3 regions of the Mesorhizobium sp. B3-2-1 genome follow, and region 1 is predicted to be linked to each of the others. Evidence: riboswitches for the same ligand, from Rfam matches in the RefSeq annotation. Region 1 holds a riboswitch; each other region holds the start of a gene.
What was found. A riboswitch is a leader RNA that binds a small molecule or an ion and turns the genes downstream of it on or off. The one in region 1 is predicted to bind cobalamin.

Region 1 (3,266 bases):
CGCGGGCAATTGCCGCCAGTTGGTCGCAGCCATAGCGCCACCAGTCGTAACCGCCGAGGATACGCACCAGGACGACCTTGGCGTGGCGGGCGACGCTGTCGACCCAGAGGTCGACCGACATGGGATGGCGCAGGTCGCGCAGTGCCGCCAGCCGCATCGAGGGCAGGCGATCGGCGTCGGCCTTCCATGCCGCCGCCAGCCCGGCGAGGTCGCTGTCGGTGAAGGATAGAGCCACGATATCCGCCGGCGTCTGCCTGAGATCGACAGGCTCGGCGAGGTCGTCGAGCGAGGCGGAGGTCGTGGTGAGGATGTGCATCGCGCCCGTGCCCGAAAATCAGCCGGCGAGTATGCGTTCGATCGCCGGCCGGTTCAGCCCCTTGAGGCCGATGACGACCAGGCGCGAACGACGGTCGTCCCCGGCGGTCCAGGCGCGGTCATAGTAGTGATTGACGCGCGGGCCGACGGCCTGCAGCAGGAGCCGCATCGGCTTGCCGCCGACCTCGACGAAGCCTTTCACCCGCAACACGTTCTCCTGTTCGGCGGCCGCGGCGACGCGCTTTGCCAGCTCGTCGGGATTGGCGATCGAGGGAATGTCGACGATGAACGTGTCGAAGTCGTCATGCTCGTGGTCGAATGCGCCGTCGTGATGGGATTTGCGGTTCTCGATATCGTCCTCGACGGCGAGCCCGAGGCCGAGCAGCACCGAGGGATCGACCTTGCCATGAGACGTCGGCACGATCTTCACGGCGCGGGCGGCGTGTTCGCCGATGATGCTGTTAGCGCGGGCCGAGCCGTCGGCGTCCATCAGGTCGCTCTTCGACAGGATGATCAGATCGGCGCAGGCGATCTGGTCCTCGAACACTTCCTCGACCGGATCATCATGGTCGAGGCTTTCATCCCCGGCGCGCTGCGCCTGCAGGGCTTCCATGTCGTTGGCAACCCGGCCTTCGGCAAGTGCGGGACCGTCGACCACGGCGATGACGCCATCGACGGTCACGCGGCTCTTCACCGACGGCCACTGGAAAGCCTGGACCAGCGGCTTGGGCAGAGCGAGGCCCGAGGTTTCGATCAGGATATGGTCGACCTTCGGCGTCAGGCACAGGATCTGGTCGAGCGCCGGCACGAAATCGTCGGCGACGGTGCAGCAGATGCAGCCATTGGCCAGTTCGACGATGTTTTCCTCGGGGCAGGTGTCGATGCCGCAGCCCTTGAGGATTTCGCCGTCGATGCCGATGTCGCCGAACTCGTTGACGATGATGGCAATCCGTTTGCCGCCGGCGTTTTCCAGAAGATGGCGGACAAGGGTCGTCTTGCCGGCGCCGAGGAAGCCGGTGACGACGGTGCAGGGAACGCGGGAAACGGATGCGGTCATATCAGTCTTTCAGCATGTCGAGGGGAGGGATGCGGGCAACGAGGCCGCGTTTGAGGCTATCGGGCCTGCCCCGCCAGGGAATGAGGCCGTCGCTGGAGGTGGCGAAGAGTTTCGCGCCGGTGACGAGATCGGCACCGCTGGTCGGGGTCAGATCGCCAAACACATAGCTCCAGCATCCGTCGCGCAGGATCGCGGCGCTCAGCCGGCGCTTGCAATTGCCGAGGCATTCGACGGTGCGGATGCGGATGTTGTCGCCCGAGGCGGCTTGGCGCGTATCTTCAGCCAAAAGTTCGCCGGCCCGGGGATGAGCATCGGAGCCGGTCTCGTCGCGACAGGAGGCGCAGACGATGACAGTGATGCCGGCCAGGGAATCATCCCCGCCGGACGAAATGTCCGTTGTTTCAGCCGAAAAACTGCCGTCGCGATCCAAATCAGGCTCCTTGCCCGGAAAACCCGCCGGACGATCGGATACTTGCATTCCAGACGGCAGGTCTCCTGGCTCGCGGGTCATCGCCTTGGGTAGCCGCCTTCCCGGGACAATCCCAGTGGCTTTCGGCCTTGGCTCTTCGCTCACAGTTGCGGGGACAGCCGCGGATTTGGGATTTTCAATCCCGCACCGCATTCCCTCTTGGCTCCTCCCTTTGCCGAGAGGAGACCGTCTGGATTGGATTTAGGCTCTTGCGGGCAGCGGTGTCAACGCGAGCTTACGACACCGCGATGTCGGACAGCGCCGGGCCCAGGTCGCCGGCGGGCGTCACTTCGATGCGTTCGAGGCCAAGCCAGCCCTGCATCTGCTTCAATTCCTCGGAGAGCTGAGCGGCGGTTTCGGGCGGTGCGCCGGGCTCGGCGTAGGCGGCATGGACACGCAGGACACTTGCCGGCCGGTCGGCCTTGAGGTCGACGCGCGCCACGATCCTGTCGCCGAGCAGGAAGGGCAGGACATAGTAGCCATATTGGCGCTTGTCGGCCGGGGTGTAGATCTCGATACGGTAGTGGAAATCGAACAGCCGCTCGCTGCGCGAGCGCTCGAAGACGACCGGATCGAACGGCGCCAGCAGGGCGCGGGCCTCGATCTTGCGTGGCAAGCGCGCGCCCCTATGGAGGTAAGCCGGCTTGTCCCAGCCCTCGACACGGACCGGCAGCAACTCGCCGGTCTCGACCAGTTCCTCCAGGCGGCCTTTCATGTCGGCGGGGGAGAGTCGAAAATAATCGCGCAGGTCGCCCGATGTCGCCACGCCATGGGCGCGGGCGGAGATGCGCAGCAATTCGCGATGTGCATCCTCGGCGGTCGGTACCGGCAGGTCGAGGATCGCCTGCGGCAGCACGCGCTCCGGCAGGTCGTAGAAGCGCTCGAAGCCGCGCCGGTGCGCGGTGGTGATGCGCCCGGCCCAGAACAGCCATTCGAAGGCGTGCTTGGCGTGGCTCCAGCCCCACCAGCCGCCGGAGCCTTTCTGGCCTTCCAGCGCGGAAGCGGCGATCGGGCCGCGTGCCACGACCTCGCGGTAGATCTCTTCTATATAGGGGGCGTGCTCGCGGCCCCATTTGGCCAGCCCCAGATACATTTCATCGCCTTGCTCGGCGCGCCGCATGCGCCAGCGCATCAGCGGGTAGGTCTCGACGGGCAGGAACGAGGCCTCGTGCGCCCAGTATTCGAACACAGTGCGCTTTCGCGTCACGGCGGCATTGTCGAGCAAAGCGAGGGGATAGGGGCCAAGACGCGAATAGAGGGGCATGTAATGGGCGCGAACCACCGCACTGACGGAATCGATCTGCAGCAGGCCGGTGCGAGACAGAACGCGGGCGAAGTGGCGGCGGTCGGGCGTGCCGGCGGGGCGGGGATCGAGAAATCCCTGAGCGGCGAGCGCGATGCGCCGGGCGGCGGCAAGCGAGATCT
Region 2 (3,266 bases), on a different contig from region 1:
TGCTCAAAAAATTCGAGGAGCGCGGTCTGGTCGAGCGCGAAGCCACCGAGGCGGACGCGCGCCGCGCCTCGATCGCGCTGACGCCAGCGGGTAGGGAAGCCTTCGCGCCGCTCAACCAGGATTCGCACGACCAGGTGCGCGCGCTACTCGGTCGCCTGGCGCCCGTCGATCAGGATCGGCTGGTCAAGGCCATGCGCATCGTCCAGGACCTGCTCGGCGACAGACCCGAACCCAAGGTGCCTTACATCCTGCGGCCGCTGCAGGTTGGCGACATCGGCTGGGTCACGCGCCGCCAGGGCATGCTCTACGCCCAGGACTATGGTTGGGACGAAACCTACGAGGCACTGGTGGCTGAGATCCTCGGCGAGTTCGTCAAGAATTTCGATCCGAAATGGGAGCGCGGCTGGATCGCCGAGCGGGAAGGTGAGGTCGTCGGCTCGGTCTTCGTCGTGCGCAAGTCGGATCAGGTGGCCAAGCTGCGGCTGCTCTATGTCGAACCTTCGGCGCGCCGCCTCGGCATCGGCAAGCGCCTGGTCGAGGAATGCATCGGCTTCGCCCGCGCCAGGGGATACAAGACGCTGACCTTATGGACCAACGACATTCTGACCGCCGCCCGGCACATCTACCAGGCGGCCGGTTTCAAGCTGATCGAGGAAGAGCCCCACCATTCCTTCGGCAAGGATCTGGTCGGACAGAACTGGGATCTGGACCTGTAGCGGCGCGTCATGCCTTGACCCGCACCCAGATCTCCAGCCCGCCATTACCGGTGCGGCCATCGAATTCGGGCCCATAGCGCTCGAATTCCGACGCGTAGGCGATTTCATGGCCGGAGGCGGGAAGCCAGCCGTTCCAGATCGTGTCGATCGTGCGCCGATGAAAAAACGGCAACGGCTGTCAGGCGGCCGGACGCAAAGTCGACGACAGGCTTGCTCTCAGGTCTGTTCTGTTATAACAAAACGAAGCAATCGCCTTGCCTCGCTGTCGCGCGCGGCCTAGGCTGCGACTCGTGATGGTCCCCGAGCCGAAAGGCGAGGGGTGAAAAGGGAACGCGGTGAGACCCCATGGGGTCGAGGCCGCGGCTGCCCCCGCAACTGTAAGCGGTGAGCAAGATCCGGAACGCCACTGGCCGGCAAGGCTGGGAAGGCAGGATTGCGCAGAGACCCGTGAGCCAGGAGACCTGCCATCACTGAGTTGACCGGACGGGGTGTGCCGGGAGGAAACGTGGACATCGGTCTTGTCGGCCGGTCGACCAACATCCTTCCGTCGCCAGTTTTGAAAGTGACGGGAAGTTGGACGGCGCAATCGATCGTATTCAACCCGGCTCCATGCACCAGATCATCGTGTGCACCCTTTGCCGCGACGTGCCGACCGGCGTCAGGTCGGGCGAAGGTTTGTGCGCCGAGTTGCGCTCCCGCCTCTCGGCCCAGCCTGACGTGGCGCATGGTTTCACGGTCGAGGGCGTGGCTTGCATGGCGGGTTGCGCGCGTCCCCTGACAGTGGCTTTCCAGGCGCCAGGCAAGGCAGCCTATCTCTTCGGGTCGATCGACGCGCAGGCCGACGCTGCCGATCTCGTGCGGTTTGCCAGGCTTTACGCTTCGCTTCCGGACGGCTGGTGCAATTCCGGACAACGTCCGCCGGGCCTGGCCGGCAAGACGCTGGCCCGCATCCCGGGAGCCGGCAAGCTGGCGGATGGCAATCGATGACAACGCCGCTTCTCGATGCGCGCGACCTGGGCGCGACGGCGAATGGCCGGCATCTGGTCCATGCCGTCAGCCTGTCGGTGACATCCGGCGACCGCCTCGCCATCATTGGTCCCAACGGCGCCGGCAAGACCACGCTGCTGCGCATGTTGTCCGGCATGCTCAGGCCGAGCTTCGGAGAGGTGAAGCTCGGCGGGCGGCGCCTGGATGGGATTTCGCCCGCCGAACGGGCTCTGCATATCGCCGTCGTGGGCCAGACCGACCAGCCGGACCCACGGCTGGCGGTGATCGACTATGTCGAGCTTGGCCGCGTCCCGCATGCCGGCCTGAGGCGCCGCGGCGAGGAACGCGACATTGTCGTGGACGCGCTGCGCCGGACCGGCCTGTTGCCGCTGCTCGGCCGGACCATCGGCTCGCTGTCTGGTGGCGAACGCCAGCGCGCCCAGCTTGCGCGTGCCATCGCGCAGGAGCCCAAGATCCTGTTCCTCGACGAGCCGACCAACCACCTCGACCCGCGCGCCCGCGCGCAACTGCTCGAACTGGTGGCCGGCTTCGGCATGACGGTGATCGCGGTGCTGCACGATCTGACCCTGGTGGCGCCCTTCGCCACCAGGGTCGCGGTGATGAACGAGGCCCGGCTGCAGGCGCTGGCGCCGCCGCACGAGGCGCTGACGCAGCAGTTGATCCGCGAGATTTTCGGCGTCGACGTGTTTCGCCTGCGCCATCCCACCGAGGACCGCGAACTGACGGTGTTCGACCTTCCGAACCGCGCCGCACCGCCGTCCTGATCAAATCCATCCTTATCCGACACGTTCAACCAAGGAGCAAAGTCCGTGAAACGCCTCGCCTTGTCCCTCGTCGTCTCGCTGCTGGCCTCGACAGCCTTTGCCTTCCCCGTCACCGTCGACAGCTGCGGCAAGCAGCTGACCTTCGACGCGCCGCCGAAGCGCGCCGTCATCCATGATCTCAACATGGCCGAGATGGCCTTCGCGCTGAAGCTGCAGCCGTCGATCGTCGGCCTGACCGGTATCACCGGATGGTACAAGGTCGGCCCCGAATTCAAGGCAGAGCAGGGTTCCATTCCCGAACTGGCGCCGAAATATCCGACGCTGGAGAATCTCGTCGCCGCCGAGCCCGATTTCTTCTTCGCCGGCTGGTACTACGGCATGAAGCCCGGCGGCGACGTGACCCCCGACACGCTCGCTCCGCACGGCATCAAGACGCTGGTGCTGACCGAAAGCTGCGTCCATCTCGACAAGAGCCGCCCGGCCGCCTCCATGGACCTGCTCTATGGCGATATCGAAAAGCTGGGCAAGGTCTTCGGCAAGGAGGCAGAAGCGGAGAAGCTTGTCGCCGGCTGGAAGGCGCAACTCGCCGATATCACCGCCAAGGTCGGCAGCGCCAAGGGAACACGCGTGTTCCTGTACGATTCCGGCGAGGACAAGCCCTTTACCGCGGGAAAGTTCGCCATCCCCAGCGCCATGATATCGGCGGCCGGCGGCGACAACATCATGGCCGACATGGAAACGAGCTGGGGCAACACGGACTGGGAGACGGTGGCGGCGC
Region 3 (3,266 bases), on a different contig from region 1:
TCTTTTGTATATCACCACGGCTGGTTAGTTGTTGCCGAAGAGATTGCGATCAGCACCCTGATGCGCCGGCTTCTGCACGTCGCCGGACGAATTGAGCAGCTTGTAGACGGGCGAGTCGCTGTTGCGGATCGAACCCGTATGCGACGTATCGACGTTGACGGTCGCCTGCTTGTTGATGTCGGTGCCGCCAACGTTGTCGTTGCCGGCATAGGCGCCGCCAGCGGCAATCAGAAGAGCGGCGGCGGTAAGAACAATCTTTTTCATTTTTTTACTCCGATATTTTCGAATTCAAGGGACGGGCTGAGCGCGCCGTCCCTGCTTGACGAGATGTTAGTTGTTGCCGAACAGGTTGCGATCGGCGCCGTGCTGGACGGGCTCCTGGTTGGCAGGAGCCGACTTGTCGACCGAAGCGGTGTACGAGTTGTCCACCGCGGCAGCAGGCTGGTTGGCACCGTTGGAGCCATAGTTGTCGCTGGCAAAAGCGCTGCCGGAAATAGCCAGAACGGCGGCGGCGGCAATAAGGATCTTGTTCATTTTAGACACTCCTGAATTTCTTGAATTCCACCGGACCGGCGGGCAAGCCCGCCATCCGTGCGGATAGGCCGTTAGCGGCCGAAGAGGTTGCGATCGCTGCCCTGAGCAGGCGCCTGAGCAACCGGCTCCGACGTCTTGGTGGAGGTCGAAGCGGTGTACGAGCTGTCCACGGCTGCTGCGGGCTGATTGGCGCCGTTCGAACCGTAATTGTCGCTACCAGCGAAGGCGCTGCCGGAAATCGCCAGAACGGCGGCGGCAGTGAGAACAATCTTTTTCATTTTGGGTACTCCAGTATTTTTCCGTCCGTCTAGCGGCGTGTCTTGGGATTAAAATCGCGTCGTTCGGACAGCCCCGATGTGGGAGAGCCCCCCGGCCGTTTCCAATCACGAAGTTGTTCAGCGTGGACCATGACCCCACCACTTGAAATTGTACCAGGGCTTTCCAAATCCGCTCTTTTTCTTCGTGATATCAATTGGTTATCTAAAGCCAACGCCTCGATCATCAACTGTGTCGGAGGCTCGGCGTTCACACGGTCTTGCACGCACCGTCAACAGAAACGAACCGTTCGGTTCGATTTTAGACTCTGCTAATAGTCACTTTTTGAAACCGTTAACCTTCTCGCCCGCGGCAAAGGGGTCGAAAACGGTGCCGGCGCGTCTGGCGACGGAGTTCGATTCCAACGGCTACGACCCTGTCACGACGATCCAGCGTGCGTGTCGCGCCGCATGGATGCGATGTCGCTTTCGTGCCGATGTCGCAAAGCCTGTCGTGATTAGATCAGGCATCTCAGGTGCCGCTGCGTGACGATGGAGCGGAGAATTGGGAAGCCGGTCAGATTCCGGCGCTGCCCCCGCAACGGTGGTGGAGTTCAAGTCGCAACGGGAGACCACTGGGCGAAGGCTTGGGAAGGTGTCGCGATGGTCCGCAAGGACAACTCCAGAGCCCGGAAACCAGCCCGAGATGGCTAGAACTCGACTGATCGCGGTGGGCGGTCAAGAGGCGGATGGTGTTTGTCCGGCTTTTCGCCGATCTGCGTCCAGTCCTTCCTCAATCACCACCAGTTCAGTCCTTGAAACTGAGGACAGGACATGGACGCGCGCAACGACATGCTGAGGCTCTTGAACAGCCGCAAACAAGGCTTTTCGCTGGAACAGCCCTTTTACACCGACCCGGACTACTTCAAGCTGGACATGGAGCTGATCTGGTATCGCGACTGGTTGTTCATCGGCCATGATTGCGAATTGCCCAAGCCGGGCAGCTTCATCACCGTGCAGATCGGCGATTATCCAGTCGTGCTGGTGCGCGATCAGCAGGGCAAGATCAACGCCTTCCATAATTCCTGCCGCCATCGCGGCAGCCGCGTCTGCAACACCGACAAGGGCATGGCCGCCAAACTGGTCTGTCCCTATCACCAGTGGACCTACGAGCTCGACGGCCGGCTGCTGTTCGCCCGCCAGATGGCCGATGGGTTCGACAAGAGCCAGTTCGGGCTGAAGCCGGTCGCCTGCGAAAGCGTCGCCGGCTATGTCTTCATCTGCCTGGCCAAGGAGCCCGCCGACTTCGCGCCGATGCGGGCGATGATCGAGCCCTATCTGAAGCCGCACCGGCTCAGCGAGGCCAAGATCGCCTTCGAGAGCACGATCATCGAGAAGGGCAACTGGAAGCTGGTCTGGGAAAACAACCGCGAATGCTATCATTGCGCGGGCAATCATCCGGAGCTGTGCAAGACCTTCCCGGAAGCACCGACCGTGACCGGCGTGCAAGGGGCCGACAGCGATCCGGAGATGCTGGCGCACTGGGCGAAATGCGAGGCTGCTGGCCTACCCAGCAAATTCCGCATCGACCCGGCCGGGCAATACCGCGCCACCCGCGCGCCGCTGCTGCGCGATGCCCAGAGCTACACGATGACCGGCAGGCGGGCGGTGAAGAAGAACCTGTCCGACAGCGTCTCGGGCGACCGGATCGGCACGCTGATGCACTATCACTACCCGACAACCTGGAATCATATCCTCATCGACCATGCCGTCACCTTCCGCGTGCTGCCGGTCAGCGCCACGGAGACGGCGGTGACGACCAAATGGCTGGTACACAAGGATGCGGTCGAGGGCGTCGACTACGATCTCGCCGAACTCACCCATGTCTGGACCGAAACCAACGACCAGGATCGCCGCATCGTCGAAGAGAACGCCTTCGGTATCCTATCGCCCGCTTACGAGCCCGGCCCCTATTCCGAGCTGCATGAGGGCGGTGTGATCCAGTTCGTCGACTGGTATGCCCGCTTCATCGGACCGCGCCTTGCCGAAGGTGGCCGGCCCGCGCTGCGCAGCGTCGCATGAGAGGCTGAGGGATGAATGCGATGACCGACCTTGGCCTTTATCGTCATCTCGACCAGATGGCGCCCTGGAACGACAGGCTGCAGGTGCTGGAAGTGACCGGCGTCAGCGACGAGGCGCCGGACGTGAAGACCTTCACCTTCCGGTCCGACAACCAGACCTGGTTCCGCTATAAGCCAGGCCAGTTCGTGACGCTGGAACTGCCGACGCCGGACGGATCGCTGATGCGTACCTATACGCTGTCGTCCTCGCCGTCGCGGCCGTTCTCGATCGCGGTGACGGTGAAGGCGCAGGCGGGCAGCGTCGGCACACGCTGGATGTTCGATCACCTGGCGCCGGGCTCGCACGTCAAGGCCTATGGACCAGGCGGCGACTTTTCACTGCACAGCCATCCGGCGG

Region 2: it holds a riboswitch for cobalamin, as region 1 does, so the genes downstream of both, FJW08_RS03855 (DUF1636 family protein) here and FJW08_RS24960 (DUF1636 family protein) in region 1, are expected to answer to the same signal.
Region 3: it holds a riboswitch for cobalamin, as region 1 does, so the genes downstream of both, FJW08_RS13600 (aromatic ring-hydroxylating dioxygenase subunit alpha) here and FJW08_RS24960 (DUF1636 family protein) in region 1, are expected to answer to the same signal.

What each region holds. Positions count from the first base shown of each region.
Region 1 covers NZ_VFTI01000028.1:56,270-59,535, forward strand. Annotated here, with positions in the region: gene FJW08_RS24950 (cobaltochelatase subunit CobN) at 1-316, opposite strand, end outside; gene cobW (cobalamin biosynthesis protein CobW) at 335-1,372, opposite strand; gene FJW08_RS24960 (DUF1636 family protein) at 1,374-1,802, opposite strand; cobalamin riboswitch at 1,840-2,047, opposite strand; gene FJW08_RS24965 (winged helix-turn-helix domain-containing protein) at 2,077-3,266, opposite strand, start outside.
Region 2 covers NZ_VFTI01000003.1:40,457-43,722, forward strand. Annotated here, with positions in the region: gene FJW08_RS03845 (helix-turn-helix domain-containing GNAT family N-acetyltransferase) at 1-716, shown strand, start outside; partial or broken gene FJW08_RS03850 (AraC family transcriptional regulator) at 724-873, opposite strand; cobalamin riboswitch at 994-1,200, shown strand; gene FJW08_RS03855 (DUF1636 family protein) at 1,326-1,703, shown strand; gene FJW08_RS03860 (ABC transporter ATP-binding protein) at 1,700-2,488, shown strand; gene FJW08_RS03865 (ABC transporter substrate-binding protein) at 2,534-3,266, shown strand, end outside.
Region 3 covers NZ_VFTI01000011.1:53,503-56,768, forward strand. Annotated here, with positions in the region: gene FJW08_RS13585 (DUF680 domain-containing protein) at 25-264, opposite strand; gene FJW08_RS13590 (DUF680 domain-containing protein) at 331-534, opposite strand; gene FJW08_RS13595 (DUF680 domain-containing protein) at 606-812, opposite strand; cobalamin riboswitch at 1,306-1,508, shown strand; gene FJW08_RS13600 (aromatic ring-hydroxylating dioxygenase subunit alpha) at 1,623-2,870, shown strand; gene FJW08_RS13605 (hybrid-cluster NAD(P)-dependent oxidoreductase) at 2,891-3,266, shown strand, end outside.